3 regions of the Promicromonospora sp. Marseille-Q5078 genome follow, and region 3 is predicted to be linked to each of the others. Evidence: predicted binding sites of a transcription regulator. Region 3 holds the regulator's gene; each other region holds the start of a gene.

Region 1 (9,671 bases), 220 kb from region 3:
GGGCCGCGACGCGCTCGGCGCCCTCGAGGTCGGCCGTGGCGCGGTCGGCCTGGCCGAGCGTGGGCACGGCGAGCGACCACAGCACCTCGGACAGCAGCGCGTCGCGGTTGCCGACCCAGCGGAACACCGAGGTGCGGTCCACGCCGAGCGCCGCGGCGAGGCTGCTCATGTCGATGCGCCCGCCGGCGACGAAGGTCTCGCGGGCGAGGTCGAACGCCCGGCGCGCGTCGGGGTGGGTGGTGCCGGCGAGGCGGGCGGACAGCCGGGTCGGTGCGGCGCGCAGCCCGACCGAGCTGATCGGGGAGCCGATCGTGGCGTCGACCGCCGGGCTGGTCGGCGAGCTGGTCGGCGGCTCCGGCGAGGACATGTCCGCAGCCTAGCGCCGGACCGTCAGGATGGTGCAACATATTCCAGAATGATGCACACTGACCCTGGAACGCGCACCGTGGCGCAGTGCCGGTGCGGGATCGACGACGATCGGAGCAGACCATGACCACCACGTCCGTCTCGACGACGGCCGCCCCGACGGCCGAGACCTGGGCGGCGTCGGCCCTCGACGCCGACTTCTACGGCTTCCAGAGCCTGCTGACGCCGCTCGAGCAGGAGAAGGCCGTCGCGGTCCGCGAGTTCATGGAGCGCGAGGTGCGCCCGATCGCGGACGACTACTGGGAGCGGTCGGACTGCCCGGTGCACCTGTTCAAGCCGTTCGCGGCGCTCGGCACGGTGGGCGCCGCCTGGTCGGAGACCGCCGGCTTCGCCAGCTCCGCGGTGTTCCGCGGCTGGATCGGGATGGAGCTGGCCCGGGTCGACTCCTCGTTCTGCACCTTCATCGGGGTCTCCAGCGGCCTGGCGATGAGCTCGATCGGCCTCGGCGGGTCGCCCGAGCAGCGCGAGCAGTGGCTGCCCCCGATGGCGCGCGGCGACCTCATCGGCGCCTTCGGCCTCACCGAGCCGCTCGCGGGCTCCGACACCGCCAAGGGGCTGCGCACCACCGCCACCCGGCACGGCGACACCTGGGTGCTGCACGGTGCCAAGCGCTGGATCGGCAACGCGACGTTCGCCGACGTCGTCGTGATCTGGGCCAAGGACACGGCCGACGACCAGGTCAAGGGCTTCCTCGTCCGCCAGGGCGCGCCGGGCTTCACCGCCACGAAGATCGAGCGCAAGCAGTCGCTGCGCATCGTGCAGAACGCGGACATCGTGCTCGACGGCGTCGAGGTCGCCGAGGCGGACCGACTGCAGGGGATCGACAGCTTCCAGGACGTCGCGAAGGTGCTGCGGGTGACGCGCGACGGGGTCGCGTGGCAGTCGCTGGGCACCATGATCGGCGCCTACGAGGCCGCCGTCGCCTACACCAAGCAGCGCGAGCAGTTCGGGCACCCGATCGCCAGCTACCAGCTGGTCCAGGACAAGCTCGCCACAGCGCTCGCCAACGTCACCGCGAGCTTCGCCGTCTGCGTCCGCGTGTCCCAGATGCAGGACGAGGGCACGCAGCGCGACGCGCACGCGGCGATGGCCAAGTCGTTCGTCACGACCCGGATGCGCGAGACGGTCGCGCTGTGCCGCGAGTCGCTCGGCGGCAACGGCATCCAGCTCGACCACGGGGTCGCCCGCTACTTCGCCGACGCGGAGGCCGTGTACACGTTCGAGGGCACCCGCGACATGAACAACCTCATCGTCGGGCGCGAGATCACCGGCCACGCCGCGTTCGTCTGACCGGCGTCTGAGTGGCGCGCACCGGGACGAGCAGACCGACCAGACCGACTGTCGAAGGAGACATGATGACCGAGGCGTACATCGTCGCCACCGCGCGCTCGCCGATCGGCCGCGCGTACAAGGGCTCGCTGGCCGGCGCGCGCGCCGACGACCTCGCCGCCCGGATGGTCCGGGCGGCCGTCGAGAAGGTCCCCGGGCTGGACCCGGCCCGCATCGACGACCTCATGCTGGGCTGTGGCCTGCCCGGCGGCATTCAGGGGATGAACATGGCCCGGGTGGTGGCCGTGCTGGCCGGCTGGGACACCGTGCCGGGCACCACGGTGACGCGCTACTGCTCGTCCAGCCTCCAGACGACCCGGATGGCATTCCACGCCATCAAGGCGGGGGAGGGGGACGTGTTCGTCTCCGCCGGCGTCGAGTCGGTCAGCGGCATGGCGGTCGGCTCCAGCGACGACATCCCCGGCGTCGACCTCACCAACCCGCGCTTCGCGCAGGCGCTCGAGCGGACGGCGAAGCGCGCCGTCGGGGACGCCCCGGGCTGGACGGACCCCCGTGCCGAGGGGCTGCTGCCCGACGCGTACATCGCCATGGGGCAGACGGCGGAGAACGTCGCCGCCATGCGGGGCATCACGCGCGCCGACCAGGACGAGTTCGCGGCGCGCAGCCAGCAGCGGGCCGCCGCGGCGATCGCCGACGGGTTCTGGGCGCGGGACATCACGCCCGTGACGCTCGACGACGGCACGGTCGTCGCGGCGGACGACGGGCCCCGCCCGGGGACGACGGTCGAGAGGCTCGCGACGCTGGAGCCGGTGTTCCGCCCCGACGGCACCGTGACGGCAGGCAACGCCTGCCCGCTCAACGACGGCGCGGCGGCCGTCGTCGTGGTCTCCGAGCGGGTGGTCGAGGAGCTGGGGCTGCAGCCGCTCGCCCGCATCGTGTCGACCGGGGTCACCGGCCTCTCGCCGGAGATCATGGGGCTCGGGCCCGTGGAGGCGAGCCGACAGGCGTTGGCCAGGGCAGGGCTGAGCGTCGACGACATGGACCTGGTGGAGATCAACGAGGCGTTCGCCGCCCAGGTGATCCCGTCGGCCCTGGAGCTCGGCGTCGACGAGGACCGGCTCAACGTCCACGGCGGTGCGATCGCCGTCGGGCACCCGTTCGGCATGACCGGCGCGCGCATCACCTCCACGCTCATCAACGGGCTGGAGGTGACCGGGGGCCGCTACGGCCTGGAGACCATGTGCGTCGGCGGCGGGCAGGGGATGGCGATGGTGCTGGAGCGCGTCGGCCGGCCGTGACGTCCGGGGACGGGGCAGCTCACCCGACGAGCGACTGCGTGCCCAGCACGACGGCGAGCGCGAGGCGGTCGGCGTCCTCGGAGCCCGGCTCGGCGCTGTAGACCATGATCCGCAGGTCGTCGCCCGCGACGACCAGCGTGTCGCAGTCGACGGCGATGCGGCCGACCGACGGGTGCTCGACGACCTTGTGCCGTGACGGGTCCTCGCGCCGGACGATCGGCGCCGACTCCCAGAGCTCGACGAACCGCGGGCTCCGGGCGCCCAGCTCGTCGACGAGGCGCTGCACGCGGGGGTCCGAGGGGTACCGCGCCGTCGTCAGGCGCAGGTCGCCGACCAGCCCGGCGACCAGGTCCGCGTGCTCCTCGGCGGTGTGCACGACGCGCGAGGCCGGGCCGACCAGGTGGCGCCAGAGCGCGTTGCGTTCGATCCCGCGCCACGCCGTGGTCGCGCCGAGGAGGGCGTCGTACGGGGTGTTGGCGACGACCAGGGTCCACGTCGCGTCGTAGACCGCGACCGGGTTGCCCGCCAGCCGGTCGAGCAGCCGCTGCACGCTCGGCGGGATCCGCGACGGGACCGCCCCGGCGTCGGGCACCGGCAGCCCGCCGAGGCGGAACAGGAGCTCCCGCTCGGGGTCCGAGAGCCGCAGCGCCCGGGCGAGCGCCTCGGTGACCTGGGCCGACGGGGAGGTCGCCCGGCCCTGCTCGAGGCGCGTGAGGTAGTCCATGGAGATGCCCGCGAGATCCGCGAGCTCCTCCCGGCGCAGCCCCTTCGCCCGGCGCCGGCTGCCGACCGTGACACCGGCCGCCTCGGGCGCGACGCGCTCGCGCCACCGTCGCACCGCCGGACCGAGCTCGTTGATCCGCTCGTGGGACACCATCCTCCGAGTGTGCGGCCCGGACGACGCGCTGTCCTGGCCCTGGCAGTCCTACGACAGGGCGACGACTGCCTGGGCCGGGCCGACGGGGCGATGCTCGAACCATGACGACCACACTCATCACCGGTGCCACCCAGGGTCTCGGCAGGGAGACCGCCCGACAGCTCGCGGCCGCTGGCCACACGGTCTGGGTCGCGGCCCGCGACGAGGCCCGCGGCCGTGCCACGGCCGAGGAGCTCGGGGCGCGCTTCGTCCTCCTCGACGTGCTCGACGACGCCTCCGTCGCGGCGGCCGCCGCCCTCGTCGAGGCCGAGGGCGGGCTCGACGTGCTGGTCAACAACGCGGGGATCGAGCCCCGCCTGGCCGGCAACGCCGTCCCGACGCCCGCGGACGAGTCGGCCGACGACGTCCGGCGGACCCTCGAGACCAACGTGCTCGGCGTCGTGCGCGTGACGCACGCGTTCCTGCCGCTGCTGCGGCGCTCGGCGTCCCCGGTGATCGTCAACCTGTCCAGCGGCCTCGGGTCGCTGGCCGGCCTCGGCGACCCGGACGGCCCCACGCACTTCTACCCGGGCCTGAGCTATCCGACGTCGAAGGCCGCGGTGAACGCGCTGACGATCCAGTACGCGAAGGCCTTCCCGGCGTTCCGTGTCAACGCCGTCGAGCCGGGGTTCACGAGGACGGGCCTCAACGGCCGGACCGGGACGCAGACCGTCGCGGAGGGGGCCGAGATCGTCGTCCGGATGGCGCAGGTCGGCCCCGACGGGCCGACCGGCACCTTCGTCTCCCGGCACGGCGAGCTGTCCTGGTGACCGGCCGTGGGCCCGGCGCGGTCAGCCTGCCGGGACGTACAGGGCGAGGGTCTGCGCGACGAGCGCCGGCTTGTCGACGCCCTCGATCTCGACCGTCACCGTGGAGGCCAGCCGCACGCCCTGCGCGACCGTCTCGGCGCCGGTGAGCTCCGTCGTCGCGCGCACGCGGGCGCCGGCGGGCACGGGGTGGAGGAACCGCACCTTGTCCAGGCCGTAGTTCATCGCCATGGCGACGCCGTCCACCTCGACCAGCGACGAGGCCAGCCGGGGGAGCAGGGACAGGGTGAGGAACCCGTGGGCGATCGTCGTGCCGAACGGTCCCGACGCGGCGCGCGCGGGGTCGACGTGGATCCACTGGTGGTCCTCGGTGGCGTCGGCGAACGCGTCGATGCGCCCCTGCTCCACCGTGAACCACGCGCCGGTGGCCCGCTGCCCGACGGCGTCCGCCAGCGCGGCGGGCGAGGCGACCCGGACCGTGGACGGCGCCTCGGGCGTCCCGTTCGTCCCGGGGGCTGCGGCGCTCATGCCTTCGGCCCGCCCGCCACGTAGAGCACCTGGCCCGAGACGAACGACGCCTCCTCGGAGGCGAAGAACGCCACGGCGGCGGCGATGTCCTCGGGGCGCCCGGCGCGGCCGACCGGCACGTCCTTCGCGGCGGCCGCGAGGAAGTCGTCCAGGGAGACGCCCACCCGCTCGGCGGTCGCGGCGATCATGTCCGTGGCGATGACGCCGGGTGCCACGGCGTTGGCGGTGACGCCGAACTTGCCCAGCTCGATCGCGAGGGTCTTGGTGAAGCCCTGCATGCCCGCCTTCGCGGCGGAGTAGTTCGCCTGGCCGCGGTTGCCGAGCGCGGACGTGCTGGACAGGTTGACGATGCGGCCCCACCCGGCCGCGACCATGTGCGACTGGACCGCCCGGGACATCACGAACGCGCCGCGCAGGTGCACGCGCAGCACCGCGTCCCAGTCGTCCTCGGACATCTTGAACAGCAGGTTGTCGCGCAGGATCCCGGCGTTGTTGACCAGGATGGTGGGGGCGCCGAGCTCGTCGGTCACGCGGGCGACGGCGGCCTCGACCGCCGCGGCGTCGGCGACGTCCACGCCGAGCCCGATCGCGCGCCCGCCGCCCGCGACGATGCCGGCGGCGGTGTCGGCCGCCTGCTCCTCGAGGAGGTCGAGGACGGCGACGGCGTGGCCGTCGGCGGACAGGCGGCGGGCGGTCGCGGCGCCGATGCCGCGGGCTCCTCCCGTGACGATCGCGGTGCGGGGCTGGGGTGCCTGCTCGGTCATGCGGGGTCCTCTCCTCGATGGGACGACGGTGCGGACGCGACGACGGGGGCGCAGGTCCGGGCATGGCGCGCGACGGTGCGCGGCGGGACGCCGGTGGGCGGCACGGGCACGACCTCCTCGTCGTCGGTGCTGGCGCCCCCAGTGTGGACCGCGGGGCGCCGGGATCGACATACCGACTGCGCGGTATGTCGAGTGCAGCGTACAGGAAGCGCGCCGCGCGAGGGCGCCTGCACCCGGCCTGCGGGTCGCGCTGCGGGTCGGGCCGGGCGGCCGACCTGCGCGGTTGACAGGCGCCGTCGGCGCGACGTCTACTGACAGTGTTCGAACAAGCGTTCGAATCCGACGCCGGACGTCGCGCGTCGTGCAGGTCTGGTCGTCCGGGTGCTCGCGCGCCGGGCCCGGGAGGAGGTCGCGTGACGGTCGTCGCCCCTCCGCGTAGTACCGCGGCACCTGCCCCCGCACCCGGCCCGGCACCTGGCTCCGTCCCCGTCCCGGGCCGGGCCGCCGCCGCCCGGGCGGCGCTGCGGGCGGCGGAGCAGCGCACCGGGCGGGGGAGCCCGGAGCCCGACGGCCGGCTGCTGCCGGTGCACCCCGGGCTGGCCGCGCTCCTGCCCGGGGGCGGGCTGGCCGCCGGCACGGTGCTCGCCGTGCGGGGCTCGACGACGCTCCTGCTCGCCCTGCTGGCGGAGGCGTCGCGGTCCGGCGCGTGGGTCGCGCTCGTCGGTGCGCCCGCGGTCGGGATGCTCGCGGCCGCGGACGCGGGGATCGCGCTCGGCCGGACGGTGCTCGTGCCCGCCCCCGGCCCGGACGCGCCGGCCGCGGTGGCCGCGCTGCTCGACGGGATGGACGTGGTGGTCGTCGGGCCGGGCGCCACGCTGCTGGACGCCGACCGCCGTCGCCTGGCCGCGCGCGCCCGGGAGCGGGGCGCGGTGCTGGTGGCGCAGGCCGCGTGGCAGGGCGCGCACGTGACCCTCGACGCGCGGGGCGGCACCTGGTCCGGCGTCGACCACGGGGCGGGCTGGCTGCGCCGCCGGACCCTGCGCGTGCGTCGCGCGGGTCGCGGCGCCGCCGCGCGGCCGGTCGACATCGAGGTGGACGTACCGCTGCGGGTCGAGCGCGTCGTCGGGGGCGACCCCGTCGCGGCGGGCGCCGTCGCCGGCACGCGCACCGACGGGGACGTCGCCCGGCGCGCCGGGGACCGGGCGGCGGGCCCCCGCCTGCGGGTGGCGTGATGGCGGGCGACGCACCGGACGGCACGGGGTCGGGCGGCGGGGCGCGGACGTCCGCGCTGTGGGTCCCGGACTGGCCGGTGGTGGCGGCGCTGACGGCCGCCGGCCTGGACGCGCACGTCCCGGCCGCGGTGCTCGGCGCCCGCTCGGGCGGCGGGACGGGCGCGGGGCACAGCGTCGTGGCCGTCTCGGCCGTCGCCCGCGCCCAGGGGGTGCGGCGGGGGATGCGGCGCCGGCAGGCGCAGGAGCGCTGCCCCGAGGTGGCGTTGCTGCCGGCCGACGACGCCCGCGACGCGCGCGAGTTCGAGCCGGTGGCGCTCGCCGCCGAGACGGTGGTCGCGGGCCTGGAGGTGGCGCGCCCGGGCCTGCTCCTGCTGCCGGCCGGCGGGGCGGCGCGCTACCACGGCTCGGAGCTCGCGCTGGCACAGGCCCTGGTGGGGGCCGTCGCCGCGCGCACCGGGCACGAGAGCCAGGTGGGCGTGGCCGACGGGCTGCTCGCGGCGGTGCTCGCCGCCCGCGAGGACGCCGTCGTGCCCGCGGGCGGGTCCGCGGCGTTCCTCGCCGACCGCCCCGTGGGGGAGCTGGTGCACGCCGTCTGCGACCCGACCGGGGTGGCCGCCGTGCGCGAGGCGGCGGGGCTGTGGTGGCGGCTCGGCCTGCGCACCCTCGGCGACCTGGCGCGCCTGCCCGCCGCGAGCGTGCAGGCCCGCTTCGGCGACCTGGGCGTGTGGGCCCAGCGACTGGCCCGCGGGGAGGACCTGCGCCCGCCCGCCCGCCGCCGGGTCGAGGAGGACCTCGCCGTCGCGGAGGAGCTCGACCCGCCCGCGCTGCGGGTCGACGTCGCGACCTTCGCCGCGCGCCGCCTGGCCACCGCGTTGCACGACCTGCTCGCCTCCCGCGGCCTGGCCTGCGGGCGGCTGCGCATCACCGCGCGCACGACGGCGGGCGGGGACCTCGGCGGGGACGACGTCGGCGGCGACGGGGAAGGCGCGGTGCTGGAGCGCGTGTGGCGCACGGACGACGCGGCCGCGGGCGGGATGAGCGCGGCGCGGATCACGGACCGGGTGCGCTGGCAGCTCGAGGGGTGGCTCACCGCGGCGTCCGCCCGGCGCGGGGGAGAGGCGGACCCCGTCGTCGCGCCGATCGCGCACCTCGCGCTGGCGGCCGAGGACGTCGTCCCGGCGACGACGCACCAGCCCGGCCTGTGGGGGGCGGACGCCGGCGAGGGCGAGCGCGCCCGGCGTGCGCTCGGGCGGGTGCAGGGCCTGCTCGGCGGGCACGCCGTGCTCACGGTGGAGCTGCAGGGCGGCCGCGGTCCCCGCGACCGGGTGCGGCTCGTCCCCTTCGGCACGGAGGGCGACGCCGGTCGTGACCCCGACCAGCCCTGGCCGGGCGCCCTGCCGAGCCCCGCGCCCGCGGGCCTGCCGGACGAGCCGGTGCCCGCCCGGCTGCTCGACGCGACGGGGCGCGACGTCGTCGTGGACGCCCGGCTCGCGATGAGCGGCGAGCCCGCCGCCGTCGAGCGCCCGGGCGATCGGGGCGGGGCGCGGGACGTGGCGGCGGTGACGGGCTGGGCGGGGCCGTGGCCGCTCGCCGAGCGCTGGGGGTCCGCCGGCGGCGGGGCCCGCCGCGTCTACCTGCAGGCGGTGCTCGACGACGGCCGGGCGCTGCTGCTGGCGCAGTCCGGCGGCACCTGGCAGGTGGAGGCGTTCTATGACTGAGGCGGAGGTGCAGCGGAGGGTGGGGGCCGAGGTACGAGGCGCGCGCCGGGAGCGGAACCGCAGCCTCGGTCGTCAGGAGAGCCATGACTGAGGCGGAGCGGGGCAGCGGCTACGCCGAGCTGCACGCCCACTCGGCGTTCAGCTTCCTCGACGGCGCGTCGCACCCCGAGGAGCTGGCGGCCGAGGGCGCCCGGCTCGGGCTCGACGCGCTGGCGCTGACCGACCACGACGGGCTGTACGGGGTGGTGCGCTTCGCGGAGGCCGCCCGGAAGGTGGGGCTGCCCACCGTCTTCGGTGCCGAGCTGCACCTGCCGGCCCCGCTGACGCCCGGGGCGGCGCCGGGCACCGCCGGGAGCCGGCCGGTGCTCGACCCGCCGACCGGCGTCCCCGACCCGCGGGCCACCCACCTGCTGGTCCTGGCGCGGGGCGACCAGGGCTACCGGAACCTGTCCCGGGCGATCGCGACCGCGCACCTGGAGGCGGGGGTCAAGGGCAAGGCCCGGTACGACCTCGAGGGGCTGGGCGGCGAGGCGGGTGGCGAGTGGCTCGTGCTCACGGGGTGCCGCAAGGGCGCCGTCCGGCGCGCTCTCACCGCACCGGGCGGCGGCGTCGGGGCCGCGCGGCACGAGCTCGACCTGTTGACCGCCACCTTCGGCCGCGACAACGTGGCCGTCGAGATCACCGCCACCGGCGACCCGCGGGACGCCGACCTGCACGCGGCGCTCGCCGGCC
Region 2 (9,671 bases), 1.5 Mb from region 3:
ACGACGGCTCGGACGACGGCGAGTGGCCCCCGTCCGAGCCGACGCGCGGGCGGCGTCGCTGACCCGGTGCCGCTGAGCTAGCTCTTCCCGCGAGGCAGCGGCAGCGGCTCCATCCACTGGTCGTCGGCCGTGAGGTCGATGCCGAACTCGGACGCGAACCGCATCGTCGTGTCGACCAGCACGCCGTCCACCGACTCGTCGAGCCGGTACACGCGCGCGCCCCGCAGCCGGTTCCGCTCCGCGCCGCTCAGCCCGTACGTGCCGAACCCGGTGTTGCCGGAGTAGCCCAGCCGCACCCCGTAGTAGTCGCCCGAGTACGTGTTCACGTGGTCGTGGCCGCAGAAGATGCCCTGGACGTCGCCCCGATGCTGGACGGCGGAGAACAGCCCCGAGTTGAACGGGCCGGGGCACTCCTCCTCGTTGCGCTCCCCCACGATGCCGTGACGCGCGACGCCACGCTCGTGGTCCGCCGCCGTACGGCCGTCCACCGAGCCGAACCACATGAAGCGGTACTCCCACAGCGGGATGTGGATGAACATGAGGGACGGGATCGCGCGGCGGTAGCGCTTCTCCAGCTCGACGGACGTGCGGAAGTACCAGTCCACCTGGTCCATCCGCACCCAGTCCCACGTCGGGTAGCCCGTGAGGTTCTGCCCCGCGATCGTGCTGGGGGCGTACCGGCCCGAGTCGAGCAGCCACACGTTGAAGGCGGGCCGGCCGTTCGTGCCGTCGATCAACAGGTGCGAGTTGCCCTGGCCGGTCACCCCCGTGGCCGTCGGGCCGTTCACGTTGTGGCGGTACGAGCGGTAGAACGCGAGCATCTGCTCCTCGTCCACGCCGCTGGTGGGCGTCGAGTCCTCGTCGTGGTTGCCGAACGTGATCGCCCAGGGGACCTGCCGCTCCTCCATCGGCTGGACCACGTTGTTCATGGCCTGCCGCATCTCGAGCGGAGTGTCGCAGCCGCCGGTGATGTTGTCCCCGTTGAGGATCACCAGGTCCGGGCGCTCGTCGTCCAGCACCGCGCGCATGAGCTCCAGCGTGCGGCGGTCGATCTTCTCGTCGTCCTGGGTGTCGTTGAACTGCACGATCGTGTACGTGCCGTCCTTGCGGAATCTCAGCTGGGGGGTGCGTCCGCCCGCGGCGGACGTCGCACCGCCGGCCGACGCCGCCGCCGACGGGGCCGCCGCGACGGCGGTGCCCGCCGCGCCCAGGCCGGTGAGGGTCATGAAGGTGCGGCGGCCGAGGCCGGACCGCTCGTCCGCGGTGGTCTGCTCGGTCGTCTGGTCGGTAGCCTGCTCGGTGCCGGTGGACACGTCGACGTGCTCGTTCCGTTGCTCGCTCATGCCCCGGAACGTAGGCGGCACGAGGGTCGCCCGACGGGCCGGGCGATGAACCCCCCATGGACAGATCCCGAACAGGGCGGGACGCGCGCTGCGCGCTTTCCGGAGGCGCGCTCAGGAGGGCGCGCTCAGAAGGGCGGTGGCCCGTCCCGGTGCCGGTCGCGGCTTGGGTCTCGGTCGCGATCTCGGGCGCGGTCTCGGTGCGGAGGCAGCGACGTGCGCGGGTCGTGCGACACCGGGTCGCGGGCGAACCGGTGGCCGGTCGGGGCGGTCCAGGTGGTGCGGCCCGTGGCCGGGTCCCGCGCGACCTGCCAGCCGCCGACCGTCTTGGCGCGGTGGTGGGTGCGGCACAGCGCGTGCAGGTTGGCACCGTGCGTCTGCGGGGCGTCGGCGGTCGGGTCGAACGGTGCGACGTGGTCGAGGTCCGAGGACGCGGCGGGCACCCGGCAGCCGGGGAACGCGCACGTGACGTCACGCGCGACGACCGCGGCCCGCAGCGCCGCGCCCGGCCGGTAGGTGCGGGACGACACGTCCGTCAGCACCCCGCTCGCCGGGTCGGTGAACAGCCGCTGCCAGACGGCGTCCGGGTCGGACGCGAGCGCCCGCGCCATCGCGGCCGGGATCGGGCCGTGGCCCGCGAGGATCGCCGGCAGGTCGTCCGAGCCCAGCAGGGTCGACGCCGCCACCGACACCCGGACACCTCCCCCGGCCCTGCGGCGGGGCGCAGCGCCGCCGGCCGCGGCAGCCTTCCCTGCGGTGTCGATCTGTCCGGTGACAAGGGCGATGAACGCGTCGGCGCGGCACTCGTCCAGCCGCCGCGCCTCCCCGGGAGCGCGGCGCAGCGCGAGGCCGACGTCGTCGATCGCGGCGAACGCGCGGGCGGCGTCGTCCGCGGGCAGGTAGGCGGTGAGGTAGGCCATCGCGTCGTCCACGGGCTCGAGCCGCACGAACCGTTCGGCCCGGGCCGCGCGGTACCGCTCGTCCGCCCCGTCCGGGTCCACCGCGATCTCCGCACGACGCATCCGCGCCCGGATCTGCGGTGCCGTGAGGCGCTCCGCGTCGGGCAGCACCTCGGCGACCGCCTCGCGGCGGAGGCGGTCGGGAAGGCGCCCGGCGTCGATCAGTGCCTCCGCCTTGCGCCGGTCGACGACACCGGAAGCCAGCGCGTCCGCCACCTCGGGCAGCCGCGACGTCCCGTGCGCGACCGTGACGAGCTGCGCCCCACCGTGCCGTGTCAGGCCGAGCCGTGCCGCGACCGCGTCGGCCACGAACTCGTGCCGCGACGACCCCCGCGTGCGCTCCAGCATCTCCGCGAGCACCCGCGCGGACCCTGCCTGCGCCCAGGCCGCGACCCGCTCCCACGCGGCCAGCACCTCCAGGATCGTGAAGTCGTCCAGCTTCGCCTCGTCCAGCGACGCCAGCGTGCTCGCCAGCTTCGGGCCCGGGCTCATGGCATCCAGCAGCGCCAGCAGGGGCCGGTCGTCGGGGCAGCCCGCATCTGCGTCGACCGGCTCGGCCGCAGCCCGGCCCCGGACACCGCCGGACACCCGGGCACGGCTGTCGGCACGACTGTCGCTGTCGACCACCGCGCCGCCGGGCGCCCAGTGCAGGTCGACAGCGCCGTCGTCGGAGTCGTCCGGACGACCCACGAGCGTGCCGGTGCCCGCCCGGACGCCAGCAGGTTCGTCGACCACCTCGACGGCCAGGTCGCCGGCGGCCAGCTGTCCGGCCCGGGCTCCGGGCCGGACCTTGACCGTGTCGATCTGGTCGCTGCCGAGAAGCCCGGCGATCGCGCGTTCGAGAACCGTCGCGCGCACCGTCGTGACGAACGGTGCGCGCGACGTGTACGGCTCCGGCGCGACCGGGGCACAGGCCGCGCCGGAGCCGGTTGCCCGAGAACGGCGGCGGCCGGGCAAGTGGGGGACCGCCCTCTCCCCGTCGTCTTCGAACATGTGTTCGAGAGTAGCGGGCGCGCGCACACCTCACAAGGGCAGATCAGGAGTCCGTGGACGGCGGCGACCGCGCCGTCCGCTCAGGCCAGACCGTCCTCGTGGAGCACCCGCTGCGCGACGGCGAACGCGCGGTTGGCGCTCGGGACGGAGCAGTAGATCGCGGTCTGGAGCAGGACCTCGCGGATCTCGTCCACGGTGAGCCCGTTGCGGACGGCCGCGCGCACGTGCATGGCGAGCTCCTCCCAGTGCCCGCCGGCGACCAGCGCGGTGAGCGTGATCATCGACCGGCTGCGGAGGTCGAGGCCCGGGCGCGTCCAGACCTCGCCCCACGCGTACCGCGCGACAAGGTCCTGGAAGTCGGCGGTGAACGCCGTCGTCCCCGCCTGCGCCCGGTCCACGTGATCGTCACCGAGCACCGCGCGGCGCACGGCCGTCCCGGACTCGCGCCGGCGTTCGTCGCCCGTGCGCCCGTCGCTCACACGCCCGTTGCCCACACGGCCGTCGCCGTGCCCGTCGTCGTGCCGTGCCGTCGTCATCTCCCTGCCTCCTCGGTCACCCGGTCCGTCGCCAGGTCGGTCACCAGGTCACGGACCAGCGCCGCGGTGCGACCCGGCCGCTCGGCGGGCGCGAGGTGCGCCGCGCCGTCGATCACGACGAGCCTCCCGCGCCGCACGCCGCGCGCCACCTCCGCGACGTCGTCCGGGGTGGTGGCCGGGTCGTCGGCACCGGCGACGGCGATCACCGGCGCGTCGACCCCGGCGAGCCGGTCACGCACGTCGAACCGCGACAGCGCCCCGCACACGGCGGCGTAGCCGAACCGGTCTGCGGTCTGCAGCGCGGTGAGCAGGCGCGTGCCCACGTCGGGGGCGCGCTCCAGGAACCCCGGCGCGAACCAGCGGCCCGCCGCGGCCGCGACCTGCGTGGGCGTGCCCGCCGCGGCGACCAGCGCGCCCCGCTCGCGCCACGGCCCGGGCTCGCCGAACCGCGCCGCCGTGCAGCACAGGAGCGCGCCGCGCACCCGCCCGGGCGCGTCGAGAAGCAGCTGCTGGCCGACGGCCGCGCCCACGGACACGCCCGCGTACCAGAACGGCGCGCCGGCGTCGCCGCGCTCCGCCTGCGCCCGGTCGACGAGCGCCAGCACCGCGGCCGCCAGGTCCGCCATGGTCAGGTCGTCCAGCGTGCCCGGCTCCACCGCGGGCGACGACCCGTGCCCGGGCAGGTCCCAGCCGACGACGTCGAGCTCGCCGTCCAGCAGCGGCACGACGTCGTGCCACACCGCCTCGACCGACGTGCCCAGCGACGGCCCCAGCACGAGCAGCGGCCGGGTCGCGTCACGCACCGCGAACGCGACCGCGCCGAGGTCGGGCGTCGTCATCGGTCGCCTCCCTCGGGGACGGCGGCGGGTGCCCGGTGCGCCGGGCCCGGACCCGTGCCCGCGTACCGCGCCAGCACCCGGTCGACGACGACCGCCGCCGCGCCGGTGTCCACCACGTCGTCCGCGCCGGCTCGCGCGCCGCCGGCCTCCTCGTCGTCCCCCGGGTCGCGCGCGCCCGGACCCGCGCCGAGGTGCTCACGAAGGTTCCGCGCGACGGCCGCCTCGTCGACCTCCAGGCCCTCGAGCAGCTCCGCGCCCGCGTGCGACGCCGCGACGGCGTGCCGCGCGAGCTGCTGCAGCGCGGGCCACTCGGCGTGCCACGCGCCGTCGGGCCGCTCGTCGACGGCCTGGCCCGCGGACGCGAGCACCTGCGCCGCCAGCGCGGGGGCCGCGAGCGCCGACCGGCGCACGAGCACGGACAGCACGGGGTTGCGCTTGTGCGCCATCGCCGACGACGCCCCGCGGCCGGGGGCGGCGGGCTCGCGCAGCTCCCCCACCTCGGCGCGCACGCCGACCAGGACGTCCACGGCGACCGTCCCCAGCGCGGCGCACGCCTCCGCGAGGGCGGCGGCCGCGCGGACCACCGGGAACCGGGTGACGTGCCAGGGCCCGGCCGTCACGGGCAGGCCCAGCTCGGCCGCCCAGGCGTCGACGGGGCGCAGCGCTGCCTCCGAGGTCGACGTGGTCTCGACAGGCTCGACCGACGGGGTCGCGCCGACGGGGCGCAGCGCTGCCTCCGAGGTCGACGTGGTCTCGACAGGCTCGACCGACGGGGCCGCGTCGACGGGGCGCAGCACTGCCTCCGAGGTCGACGTGGTCTCGACAGGCCCGACCGACGGGGGCGCGAGCGTCCCGGCCGCGCCGCCGAACGCGAGCGGCAGCGCGCGGGTCGCGTCGTCGAGCCGCGCCCGCGCCTCCGCGAGGGACTGCAGCCACCCGGCGCAGCGGGCGCCGAGCGTGATGGGCACCGCGGGCTGGGTGAGCGTGCGCCCGAGCGCGGGCAGGTCGCGGTACCGGCGCGCGAGGCCGGCCGCCGCGGCGGTGGCGCGCGCAAGGCCCGCGTCGGCCGCGCGACCGGCGTCGCGCAGCACGAGCACGAGCGCGGTGTCGAGCACGTCCTGCGACGTGAGCCCGGCGTGCACCGCGCCGACGACGTCGGCCACCGGCGTCCCGGCGGCCACGGCCGTCCCGCAGCCGGCCTCGACGGCGGTCCGCAGCCGGGCGAGCAGCGGGATCACGGGGTTGCCGCCCGCGGCCGCGTCGCGCGCCACCTCGGTCGCCAGCGCGAGCGCCGCCCCGTCGTCCCCCGCGAGCGCTACCACGGCCCGGTCCACGACGGACCCGACCGCCGCGGGCACGACGCCGCAGCGCACCTGGGCGCGCACCCACGCGGCCTCGGCGGCGAGCATCGCCCGCAGCACCGCGACGTCGTCGGTGACGGCGGCGGGCGACCCGCGGCCGAGGTCCGCGCCCGGGGTGAGGAGGCCGACGTCAGGCACGGCGGGCCCCCGGTCCTGCAGGCTCGCGGGTGTCGACAGGCTCAACCAGCGGGTCGGACGGCGGGCCGGCCGCCACGCCGCGGACGACGCCGTGCACGTGGTCGGACAGCTGCGGCGGCGGTGCGTGACCGGGCGTGCCCTGCCCGAGGTCGAGGAACACCGTCTCTCCCTCCCCGTGCAGCCGGACGTCGTGGCGCAGCGAGCCGTCGGGCTCGCGCGTCGCGACGAGCGTCGCACGACGCTCCGGCTCCAGCCCGGCGAGGAGCGGGTCGGCGGCGAGCGCCGCCGCCCTGTCCGGGTCGCCGTCGTCCGGCAGGTAGGAGCGCGTGAACAGCCGGTCGGTGAGGCCGCGGGCGAACACCGCGACGGCGATCACGGCGGCCTTCCCGGGCGCGGTCGGGCCGGGTTCGAGCGTGCGGAACCAGTACCTGCCCTCGCGGTCGGTCTCGGCGCGGCCCCAGCCGGTGAACGTGCCGTCGCGCTGGATCGAGCCCGGGCGCTGCAGGACGGCGCCCGAGGGGTCGGCGTGCCAGATCTCCAGCAGGGCGTCGGGCACGGGCCGGCCCGCGCCGTCGGACACCGTGCCGTGCAGGCGCACCGCGCCCGGGGTGCCGGGCTCGACCAGCTCGTTCCCCCGGTCGTACGGCAGCCCGAACGCGAAGAACGGGCCCACCGTCTGCCCGGGGGTGGGTCGCAGAGCGGGGGTGGCGGCGCCCGGCGCCGCGGGGCGCGTCGTGTCACTCATCGTCGTCCTCCGGCTCCGTCCAGGTGCGGCCCGATCCCGACAGCACGATGTCCCACCGGTAGCCCGTGGACCACTCGGGGGAGGTGAGCGCGTGGTCGTAGACGGCGACGAGCCGGTCGCGGGCCTGCGGGTCGCGGATCGACTGGTAGATGGGGTCGAGGGCGAACAGCGGGTCGCCGGGGAAGTACATCTGCGTCACGGTGCGCTGCGTGAAGTCCGTGCCGAAGAGGGAGAAGTGGATGTGCGCGGGGCGCCAGGCGTTCACGTGGTTCTTCCACGGGTACGGGCCGGGTTTGATGGTGGTGAACCGGTACCAGCCGTCGTCGTCGGTGAGGGCGCGGCCGACCCCGGTGAAGTTCGGGTCGATCGGGGCCGGGTGCTGGTCGCGCTTGTGGATGTACCGGCCTCCCGCGTTCGCCTGCCACACCTCGACGAGCTGGCCCCGCACGGGGCGCCCGGCGCCGTCGAGCACACGGCCCGCCACCACGATGCGCTCGCCGATCGGCTCGCCGCCGTGCTGGACGGTGAGGTCCGCCTCGAGCGGGCCGATGTCGCGCTCGCCGAAGACGGGCGAGAGCAGCTCGATCGTCTCCGGGTCGGCGTGCCGCAGGTCCTTGGTGGGGTGGCGCAGCAGGGAGCTGCGGTACGGCGCGAAGTCGCGCACCGGGCCGGTCTCCTCCGGCGCGCCCTCGGACAGCGCGTCGCGGTATGCCTGGTGGCTGGCCCGGATCTCGGTGGACAGGTCCGTCTGGCTCTCGGTCACTTCGCTCCTTCCGTGATGATCGGCCCCCAGCCGGTGTAGCCCTCGGCGAGGAACCTGCGCCCGCTCTCCGACGCGACGAGCATGCGCAGCTCGGCGACCCGGCGGCGGGCCTCGAAGCCCGACTCGGCCGGGTGCGAGTGCAGCATCCGGCTCATCCAGGCCGAGAAGTGCTGCGCCCGCCACACGCGCTCCGACACGCGCCGGCCGTACTCGTCGAGCAGGTCGTCGGCGGCGCTTCCCGGTCCGCCCCGAGCGAACCAGGTGGTCAGCACGTCGTGCAGCACGACGACGTCCCCGAGCGCCAGGTTGAGCCCCTTGGCGCCCGTGGGGGGAACGGTGTGCGCGGCGTCGCCGGCGAGCAGCATGCGGCCGTGCCGCACGGGCTCGAGGACCGACGACCGGAAGCGCAGCACCGACCGCTCGGTGACCGGCCCCTCGACGAGGCGGAATCCGTCCGCCCCGGCGACGCGCCGCTGGAGCTCGTGCCAGATGCGCGCGTCGTCCCAGCCGGCGGGGTCCTCGTCGGGGTCGCACTGGAAGTACATCCGCTGGTGGGTCTCGGTGCGCTGGCTGATGAGCGCGAACCCGTGCTCCGAGGCCGTGTACACGAGCTCGGCGGCGCTGCGCGGCGCCTCGACGATGACGCCGAACCAGGCGTACGGGTACTCGTGCACGTAGTGCCGCCGCAGGTCCTCGGGCAGCGTGTGCCGGCAGGTCGAGCGCGAGCCGTCGGCGCCGACGAGCACGTCGCAGCGCAGCTCGTGCTCCCCGCCGTCGGCGTCGGTCCAGCGCACGCCCGGGGTGTCGGTGCGGAGGTCGAGCACCTCGGTGACGGCGGCCTGCCAGCGCACGTCCGCGCCGTTCTCCGCGGCGCGGTCCGCGAGGTCGGTGAACACCTCCGTCTGCGGGTACAGCCACACCGCGCTGCCGGTGAGGCCGTGCAGGTCGACGCGGTGGCTCTCGCCGTCGAACCGCAGCGTGATGCCGTCGTGCCGGTCGCCCTCGCGCAGCACGCGGTCCATGCCGGCGTCCACGAGCGTGGACACCGAGCCGGCCTCGAGGATGCCCGCGCGGGTGGTGCGGTAGATCTCGTCGCGGGTGCGGGACTCCAGGACGACGTGCTCGACGCCCGCGTCGTGCAGCAGGTGCGACAGCAGCAGCCCCGCCGGGCCGCCGCCCACGATGGCGACCTGCGTGCGCTCGACCCTCGTCGTCGCCGGGCCCGTCACTCGGCGCCGCCCAGGGTCAGGCCGAGCAGGTCCTCGAGCTCCGCGTGCCCCACGCCGAAGCGCTCGACCACCGACGCGCCGTCCGGACCCACGTCGAGCACCGCCCGGTCGGCGTAGACCCGCGACACGCAACCGACGCCGGTGAGCGGCAGCGTGCACCCCTCGACGACCTTGGGCGACCCGTCCTTGGCCAGCAGGGTCATCATCACGACCGTGCGCCGGGCGCCCACCGCGAGGTCCATCGCGCCGCCGACGGCCGGGACCGCGTCGGGCGCGCCCGTCGACCAGTTCGCCAGGTCGCCGCCCACCGACACCTGGAACGCGCCCAGCACGCACACGTCGATGTGGCCGCCGCGCATCATCGCGAACGAGTCGGCCTGGTGGAAGTACGACGCCCCCGGCAGCTCCGTGACCGGCACCTTGCCCGCGTTGATCAGCTCGGGGTCCACGTCCTCGGGCGCCGGGGCGGGGCCCATGCCGAGCATGCCGTTCTCCGTGTGCAGCGTGATGCCGGAGCCCGCCGGGAGGTGGTCGCCCACGAGCGTCGGCAGGCCGATGCCGAGGTTGACGTACGAGCCCGGCGCGATGTCGGCGGCGACCCGCGCCGCGAGCTGCTGCCTGGTCAGGGGCCCCGCCGCCGTTCCCGAGGTGCCCGTCGTCCCCGAGGTGCGCGACGTGCCCGACGTCCCCGTACGGTCGGTCATGCGCTCACCCCCGCGACGGCGGTCGTGCTGTCCAGGGCCACGACGGCCGCCACGTAGATGCCGG
Region 3 (9,671 bases):
GCAGCACCCGCGTCCCCTTGTCGATCCCGCCCGGGGAGAACACCCCGGAGGCGACGTCGACCTCCACGTCCTGGCCGGCGAGGTGTACGACGGCGCGCCGGCGGTCGGCGGCCGAGGCCGGCTGGGCCGTGAAGTAGTGGTCGGGCTGCTCGGTCACGCGCCGATCCTAGGTCGCCGCACCCGGGCGGGGGAAAAACTCTCCACCGGGACGATCTGGCGTGGGACCCTTGTTGTAGCCATGTGGCGGCCGGACCGCCGATCCCGACCCGAGAGGCACACCTTGACCCACAGCCCGACCAACCCCGACACCCCGCAGGCCCAGGAGCCGTCCGCCGGGGCCGGCGGCCCCGAGACCTCGGCGGACGCGCGCCGCGAGGCCGAGCGTGACGCCCAGGCGATCGCGCAGGACGTCGTGGCGCGAGTGCTCGCGCGGGCCGGTACGGCGCGGTCGGAGGGTGCCACGGTGCACACGACGCACGACGGCGAGCAGCTCGACCTCGAGGAGCGCATCTCGCTGCGCCGCGTCGCCGGGCTCTCCACCGAGCTGGAGGACGTCACCGAGGTCGAGTACCGCCAGCTGCGCCTGGAGCGCGTGGTGCTCGTCGGCCTGTTCTCCGGCGGCGAGGCCGCGGCCCGCGACGCCGAGGTGTCGCTGCGCGAGCTCGCCGCCCTCGCCGAGACCGCCGGCTCGCAGGTGCTCGACGGCCTGCTCCAGCGCCGCCAGAAGCCCGACCCGGGCACCTACCTCGGTTCCGGCAAGGCGGCCGAGCTGGCGGAGGTCGTCGCGTCCGTCGGCGCGGACACCGTCGTGGCCGACACCGAGCTGGCGCCCTCCCAGCGGCGTGCGCTGGAGGACATCGTCAAGGTGAAGGTGGTGGACCGCACCGCGCTGATCCTCGACATCTTCGCCCAGCACGCCAAGTCCCGGGAGGGCAAGGCGCAGGTCGAGCTGGCGCAGCTCGAGTACCTCCTGCCGCGCCTGCGCGGCTGGGGCGACTCGATGTCCCGCCAGGCCGGCGGGCAGGTGGGCGGTCAGGGCGCCGGCATGGGCTCCCGCGGCCCCGGCGAGACCAAGATCGAGCTGGACCGCCGCCGCATCCGCAACCGCATGGCGAAGCTGCGGCGGGAGATCGCCGCGATGGCTCCGTCGCGCGAGACGAAGCGCCTCGAGCGCAAGCGGCACGCGGTGCCCAACGTGGCGATCGCGGGCTACACCAACGCCGGCAAGTCCTCGCTCCTCAACGCGCTGACCGACGCCGGCGTGCTGGTGGAGAACGCGCTGTTCGCCACCCTCGACCCGACGGTGCGCCGCGCGCGCACCGAGGACGGTCGGCCCTTCACGCTGACCGACACCGTCGGCTTCGTGCGGCACCTGCCGCACCAGCTCGTGGAGGCGTTCCGCTCCACGCTGGAGGAGGTGGGCGACTCGGCGCTGCTGCTGCACGTCGTCGACGTCTCCCACCCCGACCCGGAGGGCCAGATCGCCGCGGTGCGCGAGGTGCTCGCCGAGATCCCCGGTATCGCCGACGTGCGCGAGGTCGTCGTGCTCAACAAGGCCGACGTCGCCGACCCGGCGGTGGTCGGCCGCGTGCAGCGCCGCGAGCGGCACAGCGTCGTCGTGTCCGCCCACTCGGGCGAGGGCATGGCCGAGCTGCGCGAGCTCGTCGCGGCCGAGCTGCCCCAGCCGCAGGTCGAGATCGACCTCGTCGTGCCGTACTCGCGCGGCGACCTCGTGCACCGCGCGCACGAGGTCGGCGGGTCCGTGCAGGAGGAGCACCTCGCCGAGGGCACCCGCCTGCGCGGCCGGGTGGACGAGGGCCTCGCCGCCGAGCTGCGCCACGTCGCCGTCACCGCCTGACCCCGACGGCGGAGCGGCGCCCACGGGCTGTGGGCGCCGCGGCCGGAGGTCGGCGGACCGCCCTAGGATCGACGGGTGACCTCCGCCGACACCCCCGACGCCCAGACGCTCCTCGACCTGGCGGTGGGGGCCCTCGGCGGAGGCCGCCGCGACGGCCAGCACCAGATGGCGACGGCGGTCGCCGAGGCCGTCGACGAGGGGCGGCACCTCCTCGTGCAGGCCGGCACCGGGACGGGCAAGTCGCTGGCCTACCTCGTGCCGGCCGTGCGGCACTCGGTGGTCGACGGCAAGCGGGTGCTCGTCTCGACAGCGACCCTGGCGCTGCAGCGGCAGGTCGTCACGCGAGACCTCCCGCTCGTGGCCGAGGCGGTGGGACCGCGGCTGCCGCGGGTGCCGAAGGTGGCGCTGCTCAAGGGCTGGCACAACTATCTGTGCCGGCACAAGGTGACCGGCGGCTACCCGGTGGAGGGCGCCACCCTCTTCGACCTCCCGGCCGACCCCGGGCCGGGTGAGGGGGCGGGCGCCGAGCAGCACCCGGCGCCCCCCGCGCCCCGCGCCAAGGGCGCTCGCGCCGACGACGCCACGACCCTCGCCGACCACGTGCGGCGCCTGCACGCGTGGGCCGACGAGACCGACACCGGCGACCGGGACGACCTCGTGCCCGGCGTCCCCGACCGGGCGTGGCGCCAGGTGTCCGTCACTGCCCTGGAGTGCCTGGGCAACCGCTGCCCGCTGCTGGCCGAGTGCTTCCCGGAGCACGCGCGTGCCGCGGCGCGGGAGGCCGACGTCGTCGTGACCAACCACGCGATGCTCGGGATCGCCGTCTCCGGGAACCCCGGCGTCCTGCCGGAGCACGACGCCGTCGTCGTCGACGAGGCGCACGAGCTCGCGGAGCGCGTGACGGCGGCCGCCACCGTCGACATGTCCCTCACGGTGGTGGAGCACGCGGCACGCCTCGCGCGCCGACACGGGGGCACCGAGACGGAGTCGCTGGACGCGGCGTCGCAGCGGCTCGGGTCCCTCCTCGCCACCGCGCCGGCGGAACGCTTCCCGCTCGGGCTGCCGGACGAGCTGCGCGCGGCCGTCGGGGCGGTGCGCGACGCGGCGCGCGAGCTGCTCACCCGCCTCAAGCCGCAGGGCGAGGCGAAGGGGCAGGGCGCGCCCGACGCCGGGATGAAGATGGCGCAGTCCGCCGTGCTCCAGCTCTTCGAGGTCGCCGAGCGGATGGCGGCCGAGGACACGACGTCCGACGTGCTGTGGTGCTCGCGCCCGCCCGAGAACGCGCCCTGGGCGGGCGACGGCATCACCCGGCTGCACGCGGCGCCCCTCGCGGTCGCGGGCCTGATCCGCACGCACCTGCTCGGCGAGGCGACGGGCGTGTTCACGTCCGCGACGCTCACCCTGGGCGGCACGTTCGACCCGGTCGCGCGCTCGCTCGGCCTCGCCGGCTCCGGCGGGACGGACGAGACGGCGGACTGGAGCGGCCTGGACGTCGGCAGCCCGTTCGACTACCCGCGCCAGGGGATCCTGTACGTCGCCCGCCACCTGCCCGCGCCGGGGCGCGAGCCGACGACGGACGCCCAGCTCGACGAGATCGCCGGCCTGATCGAGGCCGCGGGAGGACGCACGCTGGGGCTGTTCTCGTCGCGGCGCGCGGCCCTCGCGGCGGCCGAGGCCATGCGCGAGCGGCTCGACGTGCCGGTGCTGTGCCAGGGGGACGACCAGCTGCCCACGCTGGTGCGCGCCTTTGCGGACGACCCGGCCACCTGCCTCTTCGGCACCTTGTCGCTGTGGCAGGGCGTCGACGTGCCCGGGCCGAGCTGCCAGCTCGTGCTCGTGGACCGCATCCCGTTCCCGCGCCCGGACGACCCGGTGAAGGCGGCCCGCGCGCGGTCCGTCGAGCAGGCGGGCGGCAACGGGTTCATGCAGGTCTCGGCCACGCACGCGGCGCTGCTGCTCGCGCAGGGGGCCGGCCGCCTGGTTCGCACGTCCGAGGACCGCGGCGTGGTCGCGGTCCTCGACCCGCGTCTCGCGACGGCTCGGTACGGGTCGTTCCTCACCCGGTCGATGCCGGACTTCTGGCCGACCACGGACGGCGAGCTCGTCCGTGCTGCGCTGCGGCGGCTCGACACCTAGCCTGGGGCCGTGGACGGCACACGCAGTACGACCAAGCTCGCGATCGTCGGCGCCGGCGCGGTGGGGTCCACCCTCGCGTACGCCGCCCTGGCCCGGGGGGCGGCCCGCTCCGTGGCGCTCATGGACGTCAACCGCGCCAAGGTGGAGGCGGAGGTCCTCGACCTGCGGCACGGCGGCATGTTCATCCCGCAGGCGGAGATCGAGGGGTCCGACGACATCGAGGTGTGCCGGGGCGCGGACGTCGTGGCGGTGACCGCGGGCGCGAAGCAGAAGCCCGGCCAGAGCCGGCTGGACCTCGCCGAGGCGACCGTCGGGCTCACGCGCACGATCCTGCCGCGCCTGCTCGAGGTGGCCCCCGACGCCGTCTACCTCATGGTCACCAACCCCGTGGACGTCGTCACGTACGCCGCCCAGGAGATCAGCGGCCTACCCCGCGAGCGGGTCTTCGGGAGCGGGACGGTGCTCGACTCCTCGCGGCTGCGCGACGCCGTCGCCCGGCACTGCGGGGTCGCCGTCGGGAACGTGCACGCGAATATCGCGGGCGAGCACGGGGACTCGGAGATCGTGCTGTGGAGCTCCGCCTCCATCGCCGGCGTGCCGCTGCTCGACTGGCGTCCGTTCCGGGGGCGCCCGCCTCTCGACGAGCCGGCCCGGCACCGGATCGCCACCGACGTGGTGGAGTCGGCCTACCGGGTGATCGCCGGCAAGGGGGCGACCAACTACGCGGTGGGGCTGGCCGCGACCCGCATCATCGAGGCGGTCCTCAACGACGAGCACCGCGTGATGAACGTGTCGTCACGGCTCGACGGCTTCTACGGGATCGACGACGTGTGCCTGTCCGTGCCGTCCCTGGTGGACCGGCGCGGGGTCGCGGAGACGATCGACACCCCGCTGTCCGACGACGAGCTGGCCGGCCTGCGCGCCTCGGCCGAGAACATGCGGTCGGTGCAGCGCCGGCTCGGCCTCTGAACCCGCAGGGTCGCCCTGCCGGCCGGCTCAGAGGCTGCGGAGCACGGCCACGACCCGGCCCAGCACCTGGGCCTCGTCACCGGGGATGGGGGAGTAGGCGGCGTTCTGCGGCATCAGCCAGGTGTGGCCGTCGGCCTGCTTGAAGGTCTTCACCGTGGCCTCGTCGTCGATCATCGCGGCCACCACCTCGCCGTTCTCGGCGACGGGCTGGCTGCGCACCACGACCCAGTCGCCGTCGCAGATCGCCGCGTCGACCATGGAGTCACCGGCGACCTTGAGCAGGAACAGGGCGCCGTCGCCCACGATCTGACGGGGGAGCGGGAACACGTCCTCCACCACCTGCTCGGCGAGGATCGGCCCGCCGGCGGCGATCCGGCCCACGAGCGGGACGTACGAGGGGGCCTGCGCCGGCTGGGCGTCCGACCCGGCGACCGACCCGGCGACGAGTCCCTGCGGGAGCGCGGCGGCGGACCCGGTGTCGCCGTCGGCCGTCGGGGCCGAGGGGTCGACCACCTCGATCGCGCGGGGACGGTTGGGGTCGCGCCGCAGGTAGCCCTTGCGCTCCAGGGTCGTGAGCTGGTGCTTGACGGAGGAGGGGCTCGCGAGGCCCACGGCCTCGCCGATCTCGCGCATGGTCGGGGGATACCCGCGCGCCTCGACGGAGCTGCGGATCGTCTCGAGCACACGCCGCTGGCGCGGCGTGAGCCGGTCGGCCGAGGGGGCGAGCTCGCTCACGGACGCGAGCGCGGTCCCGGTGCCGCCGGCCACGTCCTCCGGGGTGTCGCTCGGCGCCGTCCACGGCGCCGGAGCCGCCGGGGCCTGGTCCCGTCCGCTGGTCATCGCGTTCTCCGTCCTGCAGGGGCGCGGCCCGCGGGCGGGCCGATGAAATCCGACAAACCTTCCATCGCGCTGCTGGTCACTCTAGGACAGTTCCGCCCCGACATCAAACATCTGTTCGATCAGACCTCGACCGTGTCGTCGCGACGTGGTACACCTAGTACAGCAGTTCGACGTACAGGTGTTCGACGAACGGATGTTCGACGAAGGCGCCGCCCGCGGGGCGGCGCGGCGACGTGGACCGGAGGCAGGACGATGCAGAACCCGCGCAGCACCACCGACGCACCGGGCTTCCTCGGCCTCGGGGGGCTCCGGCTCACCCGGCGGGGCAGGGTCGTGATCGCCCTGCTCGCTCTGGTGGTCCTCGTCGGTGCCGGCCTGATCGGGCAGCGCGCGGTGGCGGAGTCGCCCGGGTCCGGCGTCGAGGTCCGGCTGCACACGGTCGCCCCCGGGGAGACCCTTTGGCAGTACGCGCAGTCGGTGCGCGACTCGGGTGACGACCTGCGGGACGTGGTCGCGGAGCTGCGCGACCTCAACGGCCTCGCGACGGCAGAGCTCCGGACGGGGCAGGTCGTGCTCCTGCCGCTCGACTGATCGGCCACGGGTCCGCCGCCGCGCTGCTTCCGTCGTGGTGTCCGCCGCGAGCCGGCGCCGGTGGCAGGATGGACCTGCTTGCGCCTGGAGTCGCCCGCCGCTTACCTTGTCGGGCAGCCGGGCGCCGGTCCGGAGCCGAGCGCAGGAGACCAGCGATGCACTGCCCGTTCTGCCGCCATGCGGACTCGCGAGTCATCGACTCGCGCACCTCCGACGACGGTTCGTCCATCCGCCGACGGCGGCAGTGCCCGGCGTGCCAGCGCCGCTTCACCACGATCGAGACCGCCAGTCTGTCGGTCGCCAAGCGCTCCGGCGTCACCGAGCCGTTCAGCCGCGACAAGGTCGTGGCGGGGGTGCGCAAGGCGTGCCAGGGCCGGCCCGTGAGCTCCGACGACCTGGCCCTGCTGGCGCAGAAGGTGGAGGAGACGCTCCGCGCGTCGGGCCGCCCGGAGGTCGAGGCGAACGAGGTCGGGCTCGCGATCCTGGGGCCGCTGCGCGAGCTGGACGAGGTCGCCTACCTGAGGTTCGCCAGCGTCTACCAGTCGTTCGAGTCGCTGGAGGACTTCGAGAGCGCGATCGTCTCGCTCCGCGCCGAGCGGGAGGCCCGGGACGACGGCGAGTCGTCGGCGGACGACTGTGGCTCGTCCGACCGCGACGGTGCGACGTCGGGGGCGACGGTCGCGGGGCGCGACACGGCCCGCTGAGGGATCCCCGCCCGGTCCGGGCGAAATGCCCTGGCGTCTCCCAAGGTGCCAGGGCATGCTGGACCGCACCAGGTGCTGCGCGGTCCGCCGTGCGAGCACGCCCACCCCGACGGACCACGAGGTGACCGTGATGACGACGGACGACTCCAAGGCGGCGAAGCCCTCCGAGGACACGAAGGCGCGCTTCCGGGAGGCGCTGGAGCGGAAGAACGCCGCCAGCCACCCGACCGCCGGCAAGGACGGCAACACCGGCCAGGTGCACGGTTCCGAGACCGCCGGGCCGGTGCAGAAGATGTTCCGGCGCAAGTCCGGCTGAGCCGCTCGGCCGCACGCCGGCCGCACGTGCGAAGGGCCTCCCCGGGGAACCGGGGAGGCCCTTCGTGCGTGGGGGGGCCGGAATCAGCCGGCCGCGGGCCCGGGCGGGAACTCGGGCCGCTCGAAGGCGTCCCGGATGCGCAGGCGGATCGTGGAGTCCATCGCCTGCAGCTTCGCCGAGGCGCCGCGCTGCGTGACGTCGGAGATGTCGGTGACCACGTAGCCGACCTCGCCGCGGGTGGCGAGCATCTGCGCCTCGATGTTGGCGCCGTGGTCGGCGAACACCTGGTTCACCCGCGCGAGGACGCCGGGGACGTTGCGGTGCAGCAGCATGATGCGGCCGACGCCGGTGTGCGCGAGCTGGAGGTTCGGGAGGTTCACGGACAGGGTCGTCGACCCGGTCAGCACGAAGTCCCGCACCTTCTTGGACACGAACTCGCCGATGGCCTCCTGGGCCTCCTCGGTCGAGCCGCCGACGTGCGGCGTGAGGATGACGTTCGGCAGCCCGCGCAGGGGAGAGGTGAACTCGTCGCCGCGCTTCTTGGGCTCCGTCGGGAAGACGTCGACGGCCGCGCCGCCCAGGTGGCCCGACAGGATGTGCTCACGGAGCGCCTCCACGTCGACCACGAACCCGCGGGACAGGTTGAGGAAGATCGCGCCGGGCTTCATCCCGGCGAACAGCTCCGCCCCGAAGAGGCCGGCGTTGCCGGGCCGCCCGTCCACGTGGATCGTCACGGCGTCGGAGACGGCGAGGAGCTCCTCGACGGTCTCGACGCGGTGCGCGTTCCCGAGGGACAGCTTCTCGGCCGTGTCGTAGAACACGACCCGCATGCCCAGGTTCTCCGCGAGCACCGAGAGCTGGGAGCCGATGTTGCCGTAGCCGATGATGCCGAGGGTGCGGCCGCGCACCTCGTGCGCGCCGTCGGCGGTCTTGTCCCAGACGCCGTCGTGCAGCGCCTTGTCGCGCACGGTGAGGCGGCGGGTGAGGGAGATGATCTCCGCGACCGCCAGCTCCACCACGGAGCGCGTGTTGGAGTACGGCGCGTTGAAGACCGCGACACCGTGGGCCGCGGCGGCCTCGAGGTCGATCTGGTTGGTGCCGATGGAGAAGGTGCCCACGGCCTGCAGGCTCGGGACGCTCTCCAGGACCTTCCGCGTCACGGTGGTCTTGGACCGGATACCGAGGATCTGGAAGTCCGCGAGGGACTCGATCAGCTCGGCCTCGTCGAGCGCGCCGGAGCGCGTGACGACCTCGATCCCCGCGTCACGGAGATTCTGGGCGGCGACAGGGTGGACGTTCTCGAGCAACAGGGCACGCAGCACGTGCCCATGGTGCGCCGTGCGGGGCCGTGCCCACAAACCCGTCTCACGCCACGGCGAGCTCCACGATCCCGGCGGGGAGCTGCTGCTCGTGCACCACGACGAGTCGCTGGGTGGGCCGGGTCATCGCGACGTACAGGTCCGAGGCGCCCCCGGGCCCGCCGGTGACCGCCTCGGGCTCGACCAGGACGACCGCGTCGAACTCCAGGCCCTTGGTCCCGCGCGGGTCGAGCACGACGACCTGCGCGTCCTCCGGGCGCTGCGCGAGCAGCCGGGACGCCTCCTCCGGTCCCAGCGCGCCGGGCAGCGCCGACTCCACGGCCTCGCGCAGCGCGCGCACCTGGTCGGCGGCCGCGACCACCGCGACCCGGCCCGCGCCGTCGGAGCCGACGAACTCGGCCGCGAGCGAGAGCACGTGGTCCACGACCTCCCGCACGAGCACGGGCCGTGCGGGGCCGGACGGGGTGACGCGGCTGAGCTCGAGCGCGCCGACCACCTCGCGGGCCGCCGTCAGCGGCGAGGTGGGCAGCCCCGCGGCCGCCGCCATGCGCTGCGCGGCGTCGGCGACCTCGGCCGGCGTGCGGTAGCTGACGGTGAGCTCCTCGAGGCGCCACGAGTCGCCCAGGACGGGGCCGAGCGCGCCGGCCCACGACCGGGCGCCCGCCGCCGACGACGTCTGCGCGACGTCGCCGACGATCGTCATCGAGCGGGTGGGGACGCGGCGCACGAGCATCCGCCACGCCATCGGGGAGAGCTCCTGGGCCTCGTCGACGACGACGTGGCCGTACGTCCAGGTGCGGTCCTCCGCGGCGCGCTCGGCGGTGGTCAGGCGCGGGCCCGTGGACTCGAAGCGGGACGCCAGCGTCTCGGCGTCGACGAGCCCGCCGCCCGCGCCCGTGGACTCGAGGACCGAGCGGGCGTACTCGAGCTCGGCGGCG

What was found. The regulator LexA, encoded in region 3, represses DNA repair genes until DNA is damaged. The targets are predictions, from matches to a motif close to TCGAACANNTGTTCGA.
Region 1: a site for LexA is predicted at 6,311-6,326, ahead of imuA' (DnaE2-dependent mutagenesis accessory factor ImuA'). Genes of this name have one in related genera too.
Region 2: a site for LexA is predicted at 3,285-3,300, ahead of ACQFYA_RS02030 (HNH endonuclease signature motif containing protein). Genes of this name have one in related genera too.

What each region holds. Positions count from the first base shown of each region.
Region 1 is NZ_JBNPQG010000001.1:2,147,043-2,156,713, forward strand. Features, by position in the region: gene ACQFYA_RS09935 (QsdR family transcriptional regulator) at 1-367, opposite strand, end outside; gene ACQFYA_RS09940 (acyl-CoA dehydrogenase family protein) at 490-1,716, shown strand; gene ACQFYA_RS09945 (acetyl-CoA C-acetyltransferase) at 1,782-3,014, shown strand; gene ACQFYA_RS09950 (helix-turn-helix transcriptional regulator) at 3,034-3,891, opposite strand; gene ACQFYA_RS09955 (SDR family NAD(P)-dependent oxidoreductase) at 3,993-4,700, shown strand; gene ACQFYA_RS09960 (MaoC family dehydratase) at 4,722-5,225, opposite strand; gene fabG (3-oxoacyl-ACP reductase FabG) at 5,222-5,989, opposite strand; gene imuA' (DnaE2-dependent mutagenesis accessory factor ImuA') at 6,403-7,221, shown strand; gene ACQFYA_RS09975 (Y-family DNA polymerase) at 7,221-8,939, shown strand; gene ACQFYA_RS09980 (error-prone DNA polymerase) at 9,023-9,671, shown strand, end outside.
Region 2 is NZ_JBNPQG010000001.1:430,319-439,989, reverse strand. Features, by position in the region: gene ACQFYA_RS02040 (PH domain-containing protein) at 1-62, shown strand, start outside; gene ACQFYA_RS02035 (metallophosphoesterase family protein) at 78-1,343, opposite strand; gene ACQFYA_RS02030 (HNH endonuclease signature motif containing protein) at 1,469-3,157, opposite strand; gene pcaC (4-carboxymuconolactone decarboxylase) at 3,373-3,828, opposite strand; gene ACQFYA_RS02020 (alpha/beta fold hydrolase) at 3,825-4,667, opposite strand; gene ACQFYA_RS02015 (lyase family protein) at 4,664-6,166, opposite strand; gene pcaG (protocatechuate 3,4-dioxygenase subunit alpha) at 6,159-6,911, opposite strand; gene pcaH (protocatechuate 3,4-dioxygenase subunit beta) at 6,904-7,674, opposite strand; gene ACQFYA_RS02000 (4-hydroxybenzoate 3-monooxygenase) at 7,671-8,903, opposite strand; gene ACQFYA_RS01995 (3-oxoacid CoA-transferase subunit B) at 8,900-9,607, opposite strand; gene ACQFYA_RS01990 (3-oxoacid CoA-transferase subunit A) at 9,604-9,671, opposite strand, start outside.
Region 3 is NZ_JBNPQG010000001.1:1,925,625-1,935,295, forward strand. Features, by position in the region: gene ACQFYA_RS08910 (class I SAM-dependent methyltransferase) at 1-157, opposite strand, end outside; gene hflX (GTPase HflX) at 281-1,858, shown strand; gene ACQFYA_RS08920 (ATP-dependent DNA helicase) at 1,934-3,994, shown strand; gene ACQFYA_RS08925 (L-lactate dehydrogenase) at 4,004-4,963, shown strand; gene lexA (transcriptional repressor LexA) at 4,991-5,803, opposite strand; gene ACQFYA_RS08935 (LysM peptidoglycan-binding domain-containing protein) at 6,056-6,394, shown strand; gene nrdR (transcriptional regulator NrdR) at 6,550-7,098, shown strand; gene ACQFYA_RS08945 (DUF5302 domain-containing protein) at 7,154-7,414, shown strand; gene serA (phosphoglycerate dehydrogenase) at 7,498-8,736, opposite strand; gene ACQFYA_RS08955 (HelD family protein) at 8,780-9,671, opposite strand, start outside.